2 regions of the Pseudomonas sp. DG56-2 genome follow, and region 2 is predicted to be linked to the other one. Evidence: predicted binding sites of a transcription regulator. Region 2 holds the regulator's gene; the other holds the start of a gene.
The links. Region 2 encodes FliA, which starts transcription of late flagellar genes. Its sites were predicted from a motif close to CTAAAGTTTNNNNNNNNNNNGCCGNTAA; they were not measured.

Region 1: D3Z90_RS13910 (methyl-accepting chemotaxis protein) is a predicted target of FliA. The motif match lies at 3,022-3,049, and genes of this name have one in related genera.

What each region holds. Positions count from the first base shown of each region.
Region 1 is NZ_CP032311.1:3,103,230-3,109,258, forward strand. Features, by position in the region: gene D3Z90_RS13885 (FMN-dependent NADH-azoreductase) at 1-230, opposite strand, end outside; gene D3Z90_RS13890 (LysR substrate-binding domain-containing protein) at 359-1,267, shown strand; gene D3Z90_RS13895 (MmcQ/YjbR family DNA-binding protein) at 1,260-1,619, shown strand; gene D3Z90_RS13900 (DUF1294 domain-containing protein) at 1,612-2,058, opposite strand; gene D3Z90_RS13905 (undecaprenyl-diphosphate phosphatase) at 2,063-2,893, opposite strand; gene D3Z90_RS13910 (methyl-accepting chemotaxis protein) at 3,194-4,828, shown strand; gene pnuC (nicotinamide riboside transporter PnuC) at 4,909-5,475, shown strand; gene D3Z90_RS13920 (AAA family ATPase) at 5,472-6,023, shown strand.
Region 2 is NZ_CP032311.1:4,185,089-4,191,117, forward strand. Features, by position in the region: gene D3Z90_RS19125 (chemotaxis protein CheA) at 1-567, opposite strand, end outside; gene D3Z90_RS19130 (protein phosphatase CheZ) at 580-1,368, opposite strand; gene D3Z90_RS19135 (chemotaxis response regulator CheY) at 1,388-1,762, opposite strand; gene fliA (RNA polymerase sigma factor FliA) at 1,867-2,607, opposite strand; gene fleN (flagellar synthesis regulator FleN) at 2,604-3,437, opposite strand; gene flhF (flagellar biosynthesis protein FlhF) at 3,557-4,867, opposite strand; gene flhA (flagellar biosynthesis protein FlhA) at 4,879-6,029, opposite strand, start outside.

The DNA of each region.
Region 1 (6,029 bases), 1.1 Mb from region 2:
CTGCTCAGCTTGGCTTCATGCTGTTGCGCGGCATCACGCATCGCTTCGGGCGTACCCGCGGCAACCAGGGTAGCGGCAGAGAAGTGGCTGATGGCATCGGCTGCCAGGTCACGGTAAACCACTTCCAACGCAGGATCTGCGGCTTTCCAGGCATCAACAACTTCGCGGCTCAGCTGGCGGGAGGCGGAATTGTCGCCCAGGATGCTCGAATCGATATGCAACAGTTTCATGGGACTCTCCTGATTGAAGACCGCACCTGGGCGATCACGATGGGAAGAATCCTACCTGGATAGCGAATAGCTGATAAGTAGGCAAAAATGCGTTAGTTTGTCCTACTGACAGGACAATGGTGATCCCCATGCAAGACCTCAACGACCTTTTCTACTTCGCGCGGGTAGTCGAAGCAGGTGGTTTTGCCGCTGCCGGGCGTGTGCTTGGCATCCCCAAGTCGCGCTTGTCACGCCGTATCGCCGAGCTTGAAGAGCGCCTGGGCACGCGGCTGCTGCAGCGCACCACACGGCAACTGAAACTTACAGCCGTCGGAGAACGCTACCTGCGCCATTGCCAGGCGATGCTGCTGGAAGCCGAAATGGCTGACGAGGCCGTCGCCAGCATGACCAGCGAACCCCGCGGCCGCCTTCGAGTGTCGTGTCCGGTGGGACTGGCACATACCCTGCTGCCGCAAGTCATCAGCCGCTTTCTTGAGCAGTATCCGCAGGTTCAACTGGACATGATCCTGCTCAACCGCCGTGTCGACCTGATCACCGAAGGCGTTGACGTGGCCCTTCGCGTTCGGGATCTAGGTAATGAAGACCCAATGTTGGTAACTCGACGTTTGCGCCAGGCTCAGATGTATCTGGTCGCTGCACCGAGCTTCGTCGCCGCCCACGCCCCCGTCACCCCCGAAGACCTGCGCGGCCTGGCAGTATTGGGGGCGGTAGAGGCCGACCGTCTTGTGCATCTGCAACTGCTCGATACGCGAGGTCACAAGCAGGAGCTGACCCTGGAAGCGCGCCTGGCCATCGACGACTTTGTCGTGCGCAAGGCTGCGGCAATTGCGGGGCTTGGGTTCACCGCCCTGCCGAGCATGCATTGCGAACAAGAACTGGCCAGTGGCGAACTGGTTCGCTTGCTGCCCGATTGGTCGTTGCCGGGCGGCTACCTGCAAGCCGTCTATCCTCACCGGCGTGGCCTGCTACCGGCTGTGCGGGTGTGGATCGATCACTTGGTCGAGTCTTTTGCAGAGTGTGGGGAGCACTATGTCTAAGGGGAAAATGAGCGAAGCGCAGGTGGCGGACTTTTGCCTGAGCCTGCCGGGGGCGCGGGAAGACTATAAATGGGGAGGCATTCGGGTGTTTTCGATTGCCGGAAACAAGATGTTTGCAGTGCTGGACCTGGCGGGCGCCGGGCTTTCGTTCAAAGTCGACAGTGATCTGTTTCTCAGCTACGCCGACCATCCCGGCGTGCGACCTGCACCGTACCTGGCGCGGGCTCACTGGATCAGCATGACGCCACCTTACCCCATGGGGCGCGAAGAGCTTTGCGACCTGCTGCAACGCTCCCATCAGTTGGTTGTCAGGCGCCTGCCAAAGCGCCTGCAACCGGGCCTGCTCATCTGAGCAAAGGCCCTAGCGCGCTACCCAACCAACGACCGTCGAGCAGCAGGTGATCGATCCAGAACAATTGATGCACGGCGACAATTGCCCAAAAGCTCAATTGGAACGAGACTTTGCGGGTTTTATGCCGCAAAGCCTGCTGAGCCAACAGGGCCCCAGGCCAACCGCCCAGCATCTCGCTGGCATGCAGCACCTTCTCCGGGGTTCGCCAGCCTTGTGTGCGAGCCTGATGCTTGTCTCGCCAATACAGCGCAAAACTAACCAGACTGACGAGCGGGTACGCCACGGCAGGCAACCAGGACTGCCCGCTGAGCAGCATCTGCAACGCCCCTCCCAGCGGTAGCAGGCACAGGCCAACAAACACCAGCAACTTGCTGCGCGGATGCTGGACAGTAGCGTTTGCACCGGCAACGTGACGGCCGGAGGGCTGTGCTCGGCTCATCGACTCAACCCTGGGCCGTGGCCCAGTCGACCCAACCGAACTGCCAGGTCGCCAGGATCATCAACCCAAAAACAATGCGGTACCAGGCGAACATGGCATAGCTATGGTTGGCGATAAAGCGCAGCAAGGCCCGCACGGCAATCATGGCGAAAATGAACGAGACGACAAAGCCGATGGCGAAGACCGGAAAATCGCCGGGCTGGAACAGATCGCGGTACTTGTAACCTGAGTACACTGCGGCACCGACCATGGTCGGCATGGCCAGAAAGAACGAAAACTCGGTGGCAGCCTTGCGCGACATGCCGAACAGCAAACCGCCGATAATGGTCGAACCGGAGCGTGAAGTACCCGGAATCATCGCCAGACACTGGGCAAAGCCGATTTTCAGGGCGTCAGTCCAACGCATGTCATCGACACGCTCAACGGTGATGACATGCTCACGGCGCTCGGCCCAGAGCATGATCACACCGCCAATCACCAACGCAGTGGCGACAGTGATGGGGTTGAACAGGTAATGGTGGATCAGATCGGCAAACAGCACGCCCAATACCACCGCTGGCATGAAAGCGATCAGCAGGTTGGCGGTAAACCTTTGCGCTTCACGCTCCTTGGGCAGCCCGACGACCACGTCGAAAATCTTGCGCCGAAACTCCCAGACCACGGCCAGGATCGCACCCAACTGAATGATGATGTTGAAGGCCATTGCCCGCTCGCCACCGAAGTCGATCAGGTCCGCGACCACAATCTGGTGACCGGTACTGGAGATCGGCAAGAACTCGGTCAAGCCTTCGACAATACCCAAAATGACAGCCTGCAGGCCAGTCCAAAGATCCATTATTCCCCCACGAAGCGATGCCAACGGCATGCCCCCGTTGTAGTTTCCATAAGCCAAGGCTGTTACGAATATTCGGTCGGTTTACCGCGACAGTTGGTCGCACAGTCGGCAAAAAAGTTCAGTCACCCTTCAGGTTTGCCGCGACCGGGCCGAAATCCTATCAGACCTCTCGAATAAACGCTGCTGGTCGCTACTACACACCTGGGTAGATCGGGCACTTAGCCCTTGGTCGAGTAGGTGGTGGGAAAAAACCATGCTGGGATGCGCAGGACAATAAAAAGAATCCGGGGTGACCGTTCTATGAAGACTCTGCGAAATATGTCGATCAGCCGCCGCTTGTGGCTGATTCTGGTAGTGGCGGTGGTGATGTTGCTGACCCTGGGCTTGTTGATGCTCAGACAGATCCACGGCGACCTGTATCAGGCCAAGGCCCAGAAGACCCAGCACGTGGTGGAGACCGCAGCCGGCATCCTCACCTATTACCAGGGGCTGGAAGCCGCTGGTACGCTGAGCCGCGAGGCTGCCCAGCAACAAGCGCTCAATACCGTACGCGGCCTGCGCTACGACCAGAACGACTACTTCTGGATCAACGATCTCGGGCCGAAGATGATCATGCACCCGGCCAACCCCAAACTGGATGGACAGGACCTGTCCGGCATTCGTGACCCCGATGGTTTTGCCTTGTTCAACGAAATGGTCACACTGGCCGAGGCCCAGGGCGCGGGCATCATCGACTACCGCTGGCCGAAGCCTGGTGCCAGCGAGCCGGTGGAAAAGACCTCCTACATCCAATTGTTCAAGCCTTGGGGCTGGGTCATCGGCTCGGGGGTTTATATCGATGACATGCAGAACGAGTTCATGCGTCAGCTGCGCGATGCCTCACTGCTGGGCCTGGGCATCGCCCTGATCATGACCCTGCTGGTGGCATTGATAGCCCGCAGCATCTCACGGCCGTTGCAGGAAGCGGTCGATGCCATGTCCATGATTGCCAGCGGTGAAAGCGACCTGACCCGCCGCCTGGACACCCACGGCCGTGACGAAGTAACCCAGTTGGGTGAGCATTTCAATCGTTTTACTGGCAAGTTGCAGGGTGTCATCGGCCAGTTGCAGGGTGCGGCCCATGCCTTGGGGCAATCGGCGGTCGATGTCGGCAGCAATGCCAACCAGGCCCAGCAACACAGCGAACAGCAATCGGCGCAAATGGAGCAAGTGGCTACCGCTATAAATGAAGTGACCTACGCCGTGCAGGATGTGGCCAGGAATGCTGAACAGGCTTCCAGCGAAATGCGTGATGCGCAACAGCGTGCCACTCAGGGTCAACACAGTATCCACGGCAGCCTGCAGCAGATCGATCAGTTGTCGGGCACCATCGATGAAGCGGTTCAGGTGATCCAGACCCTGGCCAGCCAGAGCACCCGCATTGGCAGTGTTCTGGAAGTAATACGCTCGATTGCAGAGCAGACCAACCTGCTGGCACTGAACGCGGCCATCGAGGCGGCCCGAGCGGGCGAGCAAGGCCGCGGCTTTGCCGTGGTTGCCGATGAAGTTCGCCTGCTGGCCCAACGTACCCAGCAGTCGACGGCAGAAATACAGAGCATGATCGAACACCTGCAGGGCCAATCCGAAGCGGCAGTGAAGGCAATCGATGCCAGCAGCGCCGCTTCGCGGCAAACCATCGAGCAAGCCAATGAAGCGGGTGTCAGCCTCGATGCCATCAGCCAAGCGTTGCACAACCTCACCGCCCTCAACGCCTCGATTGCCAGTGCCACGCTGCAGCAGTCGCATGTGGTCGAGGAGATCAACCGCAACGTGACTGAAACCGCAGACCTGTCACGCCAGACCGCCACGGCAGCACAGCAGTCGAGCAATGCCGGTGTGGCGTTGAACCAGCTGCGCGAACAGCTGGATCGATTGCTGGGCCAGTTCCGGGTGTAAAGCAATAGCGGTTGGAGTGTGGCTTGCGAGGCGACTCAAGGTACAATCGCCGCCCTCCTCCGAACCGCCAAGGAACGCCGATGTCCGGCCTCGAACTGTTCGCCGCCGTACTCGGCGTTATCGCCGTATGGCTCACGACCAAGCAGAATCCGTGGTGCTGGCCCATTGGCCTGGTCATGGTGCTGCTCTACAGCTGGATCTTCTTTGAAGTGCGGTTGTACTCGGACATGCTTTTGCAATTGGTCTTCGCGGTGCTGCAGGTCTACGGCTGGTGGCAATGGACGCGTCCAGACCGTCAGCGCGAAGCCCGTCAGGTAAGCCAGCTCGCCACCCAGCCGCTGCTATTGGGCCTCGGCCTGGGGTTGCTGGGCAGCCTCGCTCTAGGCGCAGCGATGTCGACCTGGACCGATGCTGCACAACCTTGGCTAGACGCGGCGCTGACCGCATTCAGTCTGGTCGCGCAGTTATGGATGGCACAAAAACGCGTAGAGTGCTGGCCACTGTGGGTGGTACTGGACGTGATTTTTGTCGGCCTGTTCCTTTATAAGGGGTTGTACTTGACCGCAGCGCTGTACGCCTTGTTCACCTTGATTGCAGTGCGTGGCTGGCGCGAATGGCGTCGCGACCTTGCGTTGGTCAGCGCATGAAGGTCCTGGTGCTGACCGGCCCCGAGTCCAGTGGCAAGAGCTGGTTGAGCGGCGAAATCCAGGCGCATTTCGGTGGCGAATGTGTGGGTGAATACGTACGCCACTTCATCGATGAGCAAGGCCGCGACACCTGCTACGCCGACATTCCTGCGATTGCCCAGGGCCAATTGGCCTGGGAGGACGCCGCACGGGCCCGTCAGCCAGAACTCCTGATTCTTGACACGCACTTGTTGAACAACCTGCTCTGGAGCCGGGTGCTGTTTGGTGATTGCCCGGCCTGGATCGAGCAGGCCCTGCTCCAACGCCGTTATGATCTGCATCTGTTGCTGGACCCGGCAGGCGTGAGCTGGGTAGGTGATGGCCAACGCTGCCAACCCGACCTTGGCCAACGCCAGGCGTTTTTTGCCGACAGCCTCGGCTGGCTGCAGCGCAACAAGCAACCCTTCAAAGTAGTTGGCGGTGACTGGCCGCAGCGCAGCGCGGCGGTATTGAGCGCGGTACAGCAGTTGCTTAGCGGCAAATCGCCAGCCTGCCCCACCGAGTGTTAATGCGTT
Region 2 (6,029 bases):
AATCTCGTCGCTGGCTGCGACAGGTGCCTGTTCTTGCGCTTGTGCCTCAGCCTTGACGGCATTAAGCGAATCAAGCAGTTGCTCGAATTCGGTATCGGTGATGTCTGCTTCGGCCACGGGCTCAGGCGCTTGCTCAAGCACCGGTGCCGGCTCGGGCTCCGCTACCGGCTCGGCCCCTGCAGGCTCGGCCAGGCGAGCCAGTGCCGCCAACAACTCAGGTGTAGCGGCAGTGACATCACTGCGTTCACGCACCTGGCCGAACATGCGGTTGACCGTATCCAGCGCTTCCAGGACCACGTCCATCAGCTCGGAATCGACGCGTCGCTCACCCTTGCGCAGGATGTCGAAGACGTTTTCGGCGATGTGGCAGCACTCCACCAGCTCGTTGAGCTGGAGGAAGCCGGCGCCCCCTTTTACAGTGTGAAAACCGCGAAAGATTGCATTGAGCAGGTCGGCATCATCGGGACGGCTTTCCAGCTCGACCAATTGCTCGGACAGTTGCTCAAGAATCTCGCCGGCTTCTACCAGAAAATCCTGGAGGATTTCTTCATCGGCGCCGAAGCTCATTAAACGTGCTCCCTAAAAACCCAGACTGGACAGCAGATCGTCGACATCGTCCTGACCGGACACAACGTCTTCACGCTTATCGGCATGAATCTGCGGACCTTCACCCCGAGTCGGATGTTTTTCTTGATCTTTTTCAGCACGCAACTGCTGGTGGTCATGTTCGATACCGGCAAAACGGTCGACCTGACTGGCCATCAGCACGAGCTTGAGCAGATTGCTTTCTACTTCGGTGACCAGTGCCGTAACACGTTTGATCACCTGACCGGTCAGGTCCTGATAGTCCTGAGCCAGCAAAATATCGTTGAGGTGGCCGGCGACCTTGCGACTGCCTTCCTCGCTGCGCTCCAGAAACCGATCGACGCGGTGCATCAGCTCGCGAAACTCCGGCGCAGCCACTTCGCGGCGCAAGAAGCGCTGCCAATCGGCACGCAGGTCACGTGCTTCATCACTGAGTTCGTGCAGTACCGGGGTGCTCTCCTCGACCAGGTCCATGGTGCGATTCGCGGCACCCTCGGTCAGCTTGACCACATAGGACAAGCGCTCGGTGGCATCGGTAATCTGCGAAACTTCCTCGGCCTGAGGCATGTGCGGATCGATCTGGAAACTGACGATCGCGCTGTGCAACTCACGAGTGAGCTTGCCCACTTCCTGGTACAAGCCGAGGTCACGGGTCTGGTTCAGCTGATGGATGAGTTGCACCGCGTCGCCAAATTTCCCTCGTTCGAGGCTGTCGACCAGTTCGTGGGCGTGCTTTTTGAGTGTCGACTCAAAGCCGTCCAACGATGATTGTGTTTGCTCCATAGCGCCCCCGTGGCGTGTCTCAGCTATTGACGCGCTCGAAGATCTTCTCGATCTTTTCTTTCAGCACCTGGGCAGTGAACGGCTTGACCACATAACCGTTGACGCCGGCCTGTGCCGCTTCGATGATCTGCTCGCGCTTGGCTTCGGCGGTGACCATCAGCACCGGCAGGTGCTTGAGACGCTCATCGGCGCGCACTTTGCGCAGCAGGTCGATGCCGGACATGCCAGGCATGTTCCAGTCGGTTACGAGAAAATCGAAGTGACCGCTTTCGAGCATCGGCAGCGCCGTGTTGCCGTCGTCGGCTTCCTGGGTGTTGGTAAAGCCCAGGTCACGCAACAGGTTCTTGATGATCCGCCGCATCGTCGAAAAGTCGTCGACGATGAGGATTTTCATGTCTTTGTTCAATTAGACCTCCAAGCAGTCTTTAACGCGCTCAGCGCTGAACGCGCATTCAATCAATTCGGGTACTTCGTTTCACGACTGCATTGAACCTGCGTTCAACGCGCCCGCCATTCTCCCAGGCGACTACGCAAACGCGCCGCACACTGGCTGTGCAACTGGCTGACGCGCGACTCACTGACACCCAGGACCTCACCGATTTCCTTGAGGTTCAGTTCCTCGTCGTAGTACAGCGCCAGCACCAGACGCTCGCGTTCCGGCAGATTGGCGATCGCGTCGGCCAAGGCTGCCTGGAAGCGCTCGTCTTCCAGATCGCGCGAAGGCTCGAGCTGGGCGGTGGCGCCGTCCTCGTGCAGGCCTTCATGTTCGCCGTCCTGCAACAGGTCGTCGAAACTGAACAGGCGACTGCCCAGGGTGTCATTCAAAATCCCGTAATAATCATCGAGACTCAATTGAAGTTCGGCAGCAACCTCGTGATCTTTAGCGTCACGGCCGGTTTTTGCTTCAATTGCACGTATCGCGTCACTGACCATGCGGGTATTGCGGTGGACCGAGCGCGGCGCCCAATCACCTTTACGTACTTCGTCAAGCATTGCCCCGCGGATACGGATACCGGCGTAGGTCTCGAAACTGGCACCCTTGCTCGCGTCGTACTTGTTGGAGACTTCAAGCAGGCCGATCATGCCGGCCTGGATCAAATCCTCCACCTGCACACTGGCTGGCAAACGTGCCAGCAAGTGATAGGCGATACGCTTGACCAGCGGCGCATAGCGCTCGATCAACTCGTACTGTCCATCGCGAGAAGCCTTGCTGTACATCCGATAACCGCTGGCGTTCATAGCACAGGTCCCGCACTCGTCGGTTGCACCAGGCGCTCGACAAAAAACTCCAGGTGTCCACGCGGGTTTGCCGGCAGCGGCCAGGTATCGACCTTCTGAGCAATGGCCTTGAATGCCAGCGCGCACTTGGAACGCGGGAAGGCTTCATAGACCGCTCGCTGCTTCTGCACAGCCTTGCGCACGCACTCGTCGTAAGGCACCGCGCCGACGTATTGTAGGGCTACGTCAAGGAAGCGATCTGTGACCTTGGTCAACTTGGCGAACAGGTTGCGGCCCTCTTGAGGGCTTTGTGCCATGTTGGCCAGGACGCGGAAGCGATTCATGCCGTAATCGCGGTTGAGCAATTTGATCAAGGCATAGGCGTCGGTGATGGAAGTGGGCTCGTCGCACACCACCAGCAACACTTCTTGCGCCGCGCGCACGAAACTGACTACCGAGTCACCAATACCCGCAGCGGTATCGATCACCAGTACATCGAGATTGTCGCCGATCTCGCTGAATGCCTGGATCAGGCCTGCGTGCTGGGCAGGCGCCAGGTGCACCATGCTCTGCGTGCCGGAAGCGGCCGGCACAATGCGCACGCCCCCCGGCCCTTGCAACAGCACATCGCGCAGCTCACAACGACCTTCGATCACATCGGCCAAAGTGCGCTTGGGCGCAAGGCCGAGCAATACGTCGACGTTGGCCAGGCCGAGGTCGGCATCGAGCAGCATGACCCGACGGCCAAGCTCTGCCAATGCCAATGAAAGGTTCACTGACACGTTAGTCTTGCCGACGCCACCTTTGCCGCCAGTTACGGCGATCACCTGTACGGGATGCATGCTACCCATGTTTGTTCATTACCTTGTCTTGCTTAGACTGAGGCCACATGACCGGCTGCGCTTTCAACACCTGAAAAATGCCTGGCAGTCCATCAATGCAGATACTTTGCAACGTCTTCACAATCACCTCAGCCAACACGCTTGCCGGGGCTGTGGTAGAGATCAGCGAACATATCGGCCATCGCCTCTTCGCTGGGCTCCTCCTGCATCTGCACACTCACCGCGCGGCTGACCAACTGGTGTCTGCGCGGCAGGTGCAGATCGTCAGGAATGCGTGGACCATCGGTTAGATAGGCCACTGGCAATTCATGACTGATGGCCAGGCTCAGAACTTCCCCGAGGCTGGCTGTTTCATCAAGCTTGGTCAGGATGCAGCCTGCCAGCCCACAGCGCTTGTAGCTGTGATAAGCGGCAGTCAGCACCTGCTTCTGGCTGGTCGTTGCCAACACCAGATAATTTTTTGACGCAATACCGCGCCCGGCAAGCGTTTCCAGTTGCATGCGCAAGGCAGGATCACTGGCTTGCAGGCCTGCGGTATCGATCAGCACCACGCGCTTGCGCAGCAGTGGCTCAAGCGCCTGGGCCAGGGACTGCCCCGGATCGACGTGGGTCACTGACACGTTGAGGATGCGACCCAATGTCTTGAGCTGCTCCTGGGCGCCAATTCGAAAACTGTCCATGCTCACCAGGGCCAGGTTCTGCGCGCCGTACTTGAGCACATAGCGCGCTGCCAATTTGGCCAGTGTAGTGGTCTTGCCCATTCCGGCCGGCCCGACCATGGCAATCACACCACCTTCTTCGATCGGTTCGATTTCGGGCACATCGATACGGCGTGCCAGGTGCGCCAGCAACATGCGCCAGGCGCGGCGCGGCTCATCGATGCTGCTGATCTGATCCAGCAGCTCACGCGCCAGCGGCCCGGACAGACCGATACGCTGCAGGCGACGCCAGAGATTGGCCTGTTGTGGTTGGTTGCCCTGCAACTGGCTCCAGGCCAGCGAGCCGAGCTGAACTTCAAGCAGCTCACGCAGGCCAGTGAGCTCCGAACGCATGGCGTCGAACAGGCGTGGGTCAACCGGCGCAGCAGCGGCTGCAACCGGCGCGACTGGCTCATCGACCTGCGGTTCGACCAACGGCTCGGACGCGGTCAGCGGCAAGCCGGCAAACAACTGGCGGTTACCCTCTTCGCTTTCGCTACGGCTACTAAGCTCGGCCTGGGCAGTGACGATGCGCGACTGGGTCTTGCGCAGTTCATCTTCGAGCTCCACATTCGGAACCCGCGGCGCCAGGGCGGACAGCTTGTAGTCCAGCGCAGCCGTCAGCTCGACACCGCCAGCAATCCGTCGGTTGCCGATGATGGCGGCTTCAGCCCCCAGCTCATCTCGAACCAGCTTCATGGCCTGACGCATATCGGCGGCGAAAAAACGCTTAACTTGCATAACCCACTACCTCAGCCGTTGGGGCCTACTGTGGCAACGATGGTAACTTGCTTGTTGTCAGGTATTTCCTGATACGCCAAAACATGCAAATTCGGTACAGCCAGACGGCCAAATCGCGACAGCATCGCTCGTACCGGTCCTGCGACCAGCAGGATCGCCGGTTGCCCCTGCATCTCTTGACGCTGGGCAGCCTCGATCAACGAACGCTGAAGCTTTTCAGCCATGCTCGGTTCAAGAAGAACACCGTCTTCCTGACCTTGCCCGGCCCTTTGCAGACTATTCAGCAAAATCTGTTCCAACCTTGGTTCCAAGGTAATCACAGGCAGCTCGGACTCAACGCCGACAATGCTTTGGACGATGGCGCGACACAATCCGACGCGGACCACAGCCACCAGCGCGGCGGTATCTTGACTCTTGGCCGGGTTGTTGGCGATAGCCTCGGCAATACTACGAATATCACGCACCGGCACTTGCTCGGCAAGCAGTGCCTGCAGGACTTTGAGCAACCCCGACAAAGTAATGACACCCGGTACCAGCTCTTCAGCAAGCTTGGGCGATGCCTTGGCCAGCACTTGCAGCAACTGCTGGACTTCTTCGTGGCCGATCAGTTCGTGGCAATGCTTGTGCAGAATCTGATTCAAATGCGTGGCAACTACGGTGCTGGCGTCCACCACCGTGTAGCCCAGCGACTGCGCCTGGCTGCGCTGACTGACGTCGATCCACACCGCTTCCAGGCCAAACGCCGGATCGCGGGCGGCAATCCCGTTGAGGGTACCGAATACTTGCCCGGGGTTGATGGCCAGCTCGCGATCCGGATAGATCTCGGCTTCGGCCAGGATCACCCCCATCAGGGTCAGGCGGTAGGCGCTGGGCGCCAGATCGAGGTTGTCGCGAATATGCACCGTGGGCATGAGAAAGCCCAGGTCCTGGGAGAGCTTCTTGCGCACACCCTTGATCCGCGCCAGCAACTGCCCACCCTGGTTACGGTCCACCAGGGGAATCAGCCGGTAACCCACTTCGAGGCCAATCATATCGATAGGCGTCACATCGTCCCAACCCAGCTCCTTGGTGTCGATGGCGCGTTGCGGCGATGGCAGCAGGTCCTGCTGGCGCTGAACTTCCTCCAGGGCCTTTACCTTGGCCTGGTTCTGCTTGCGCCACA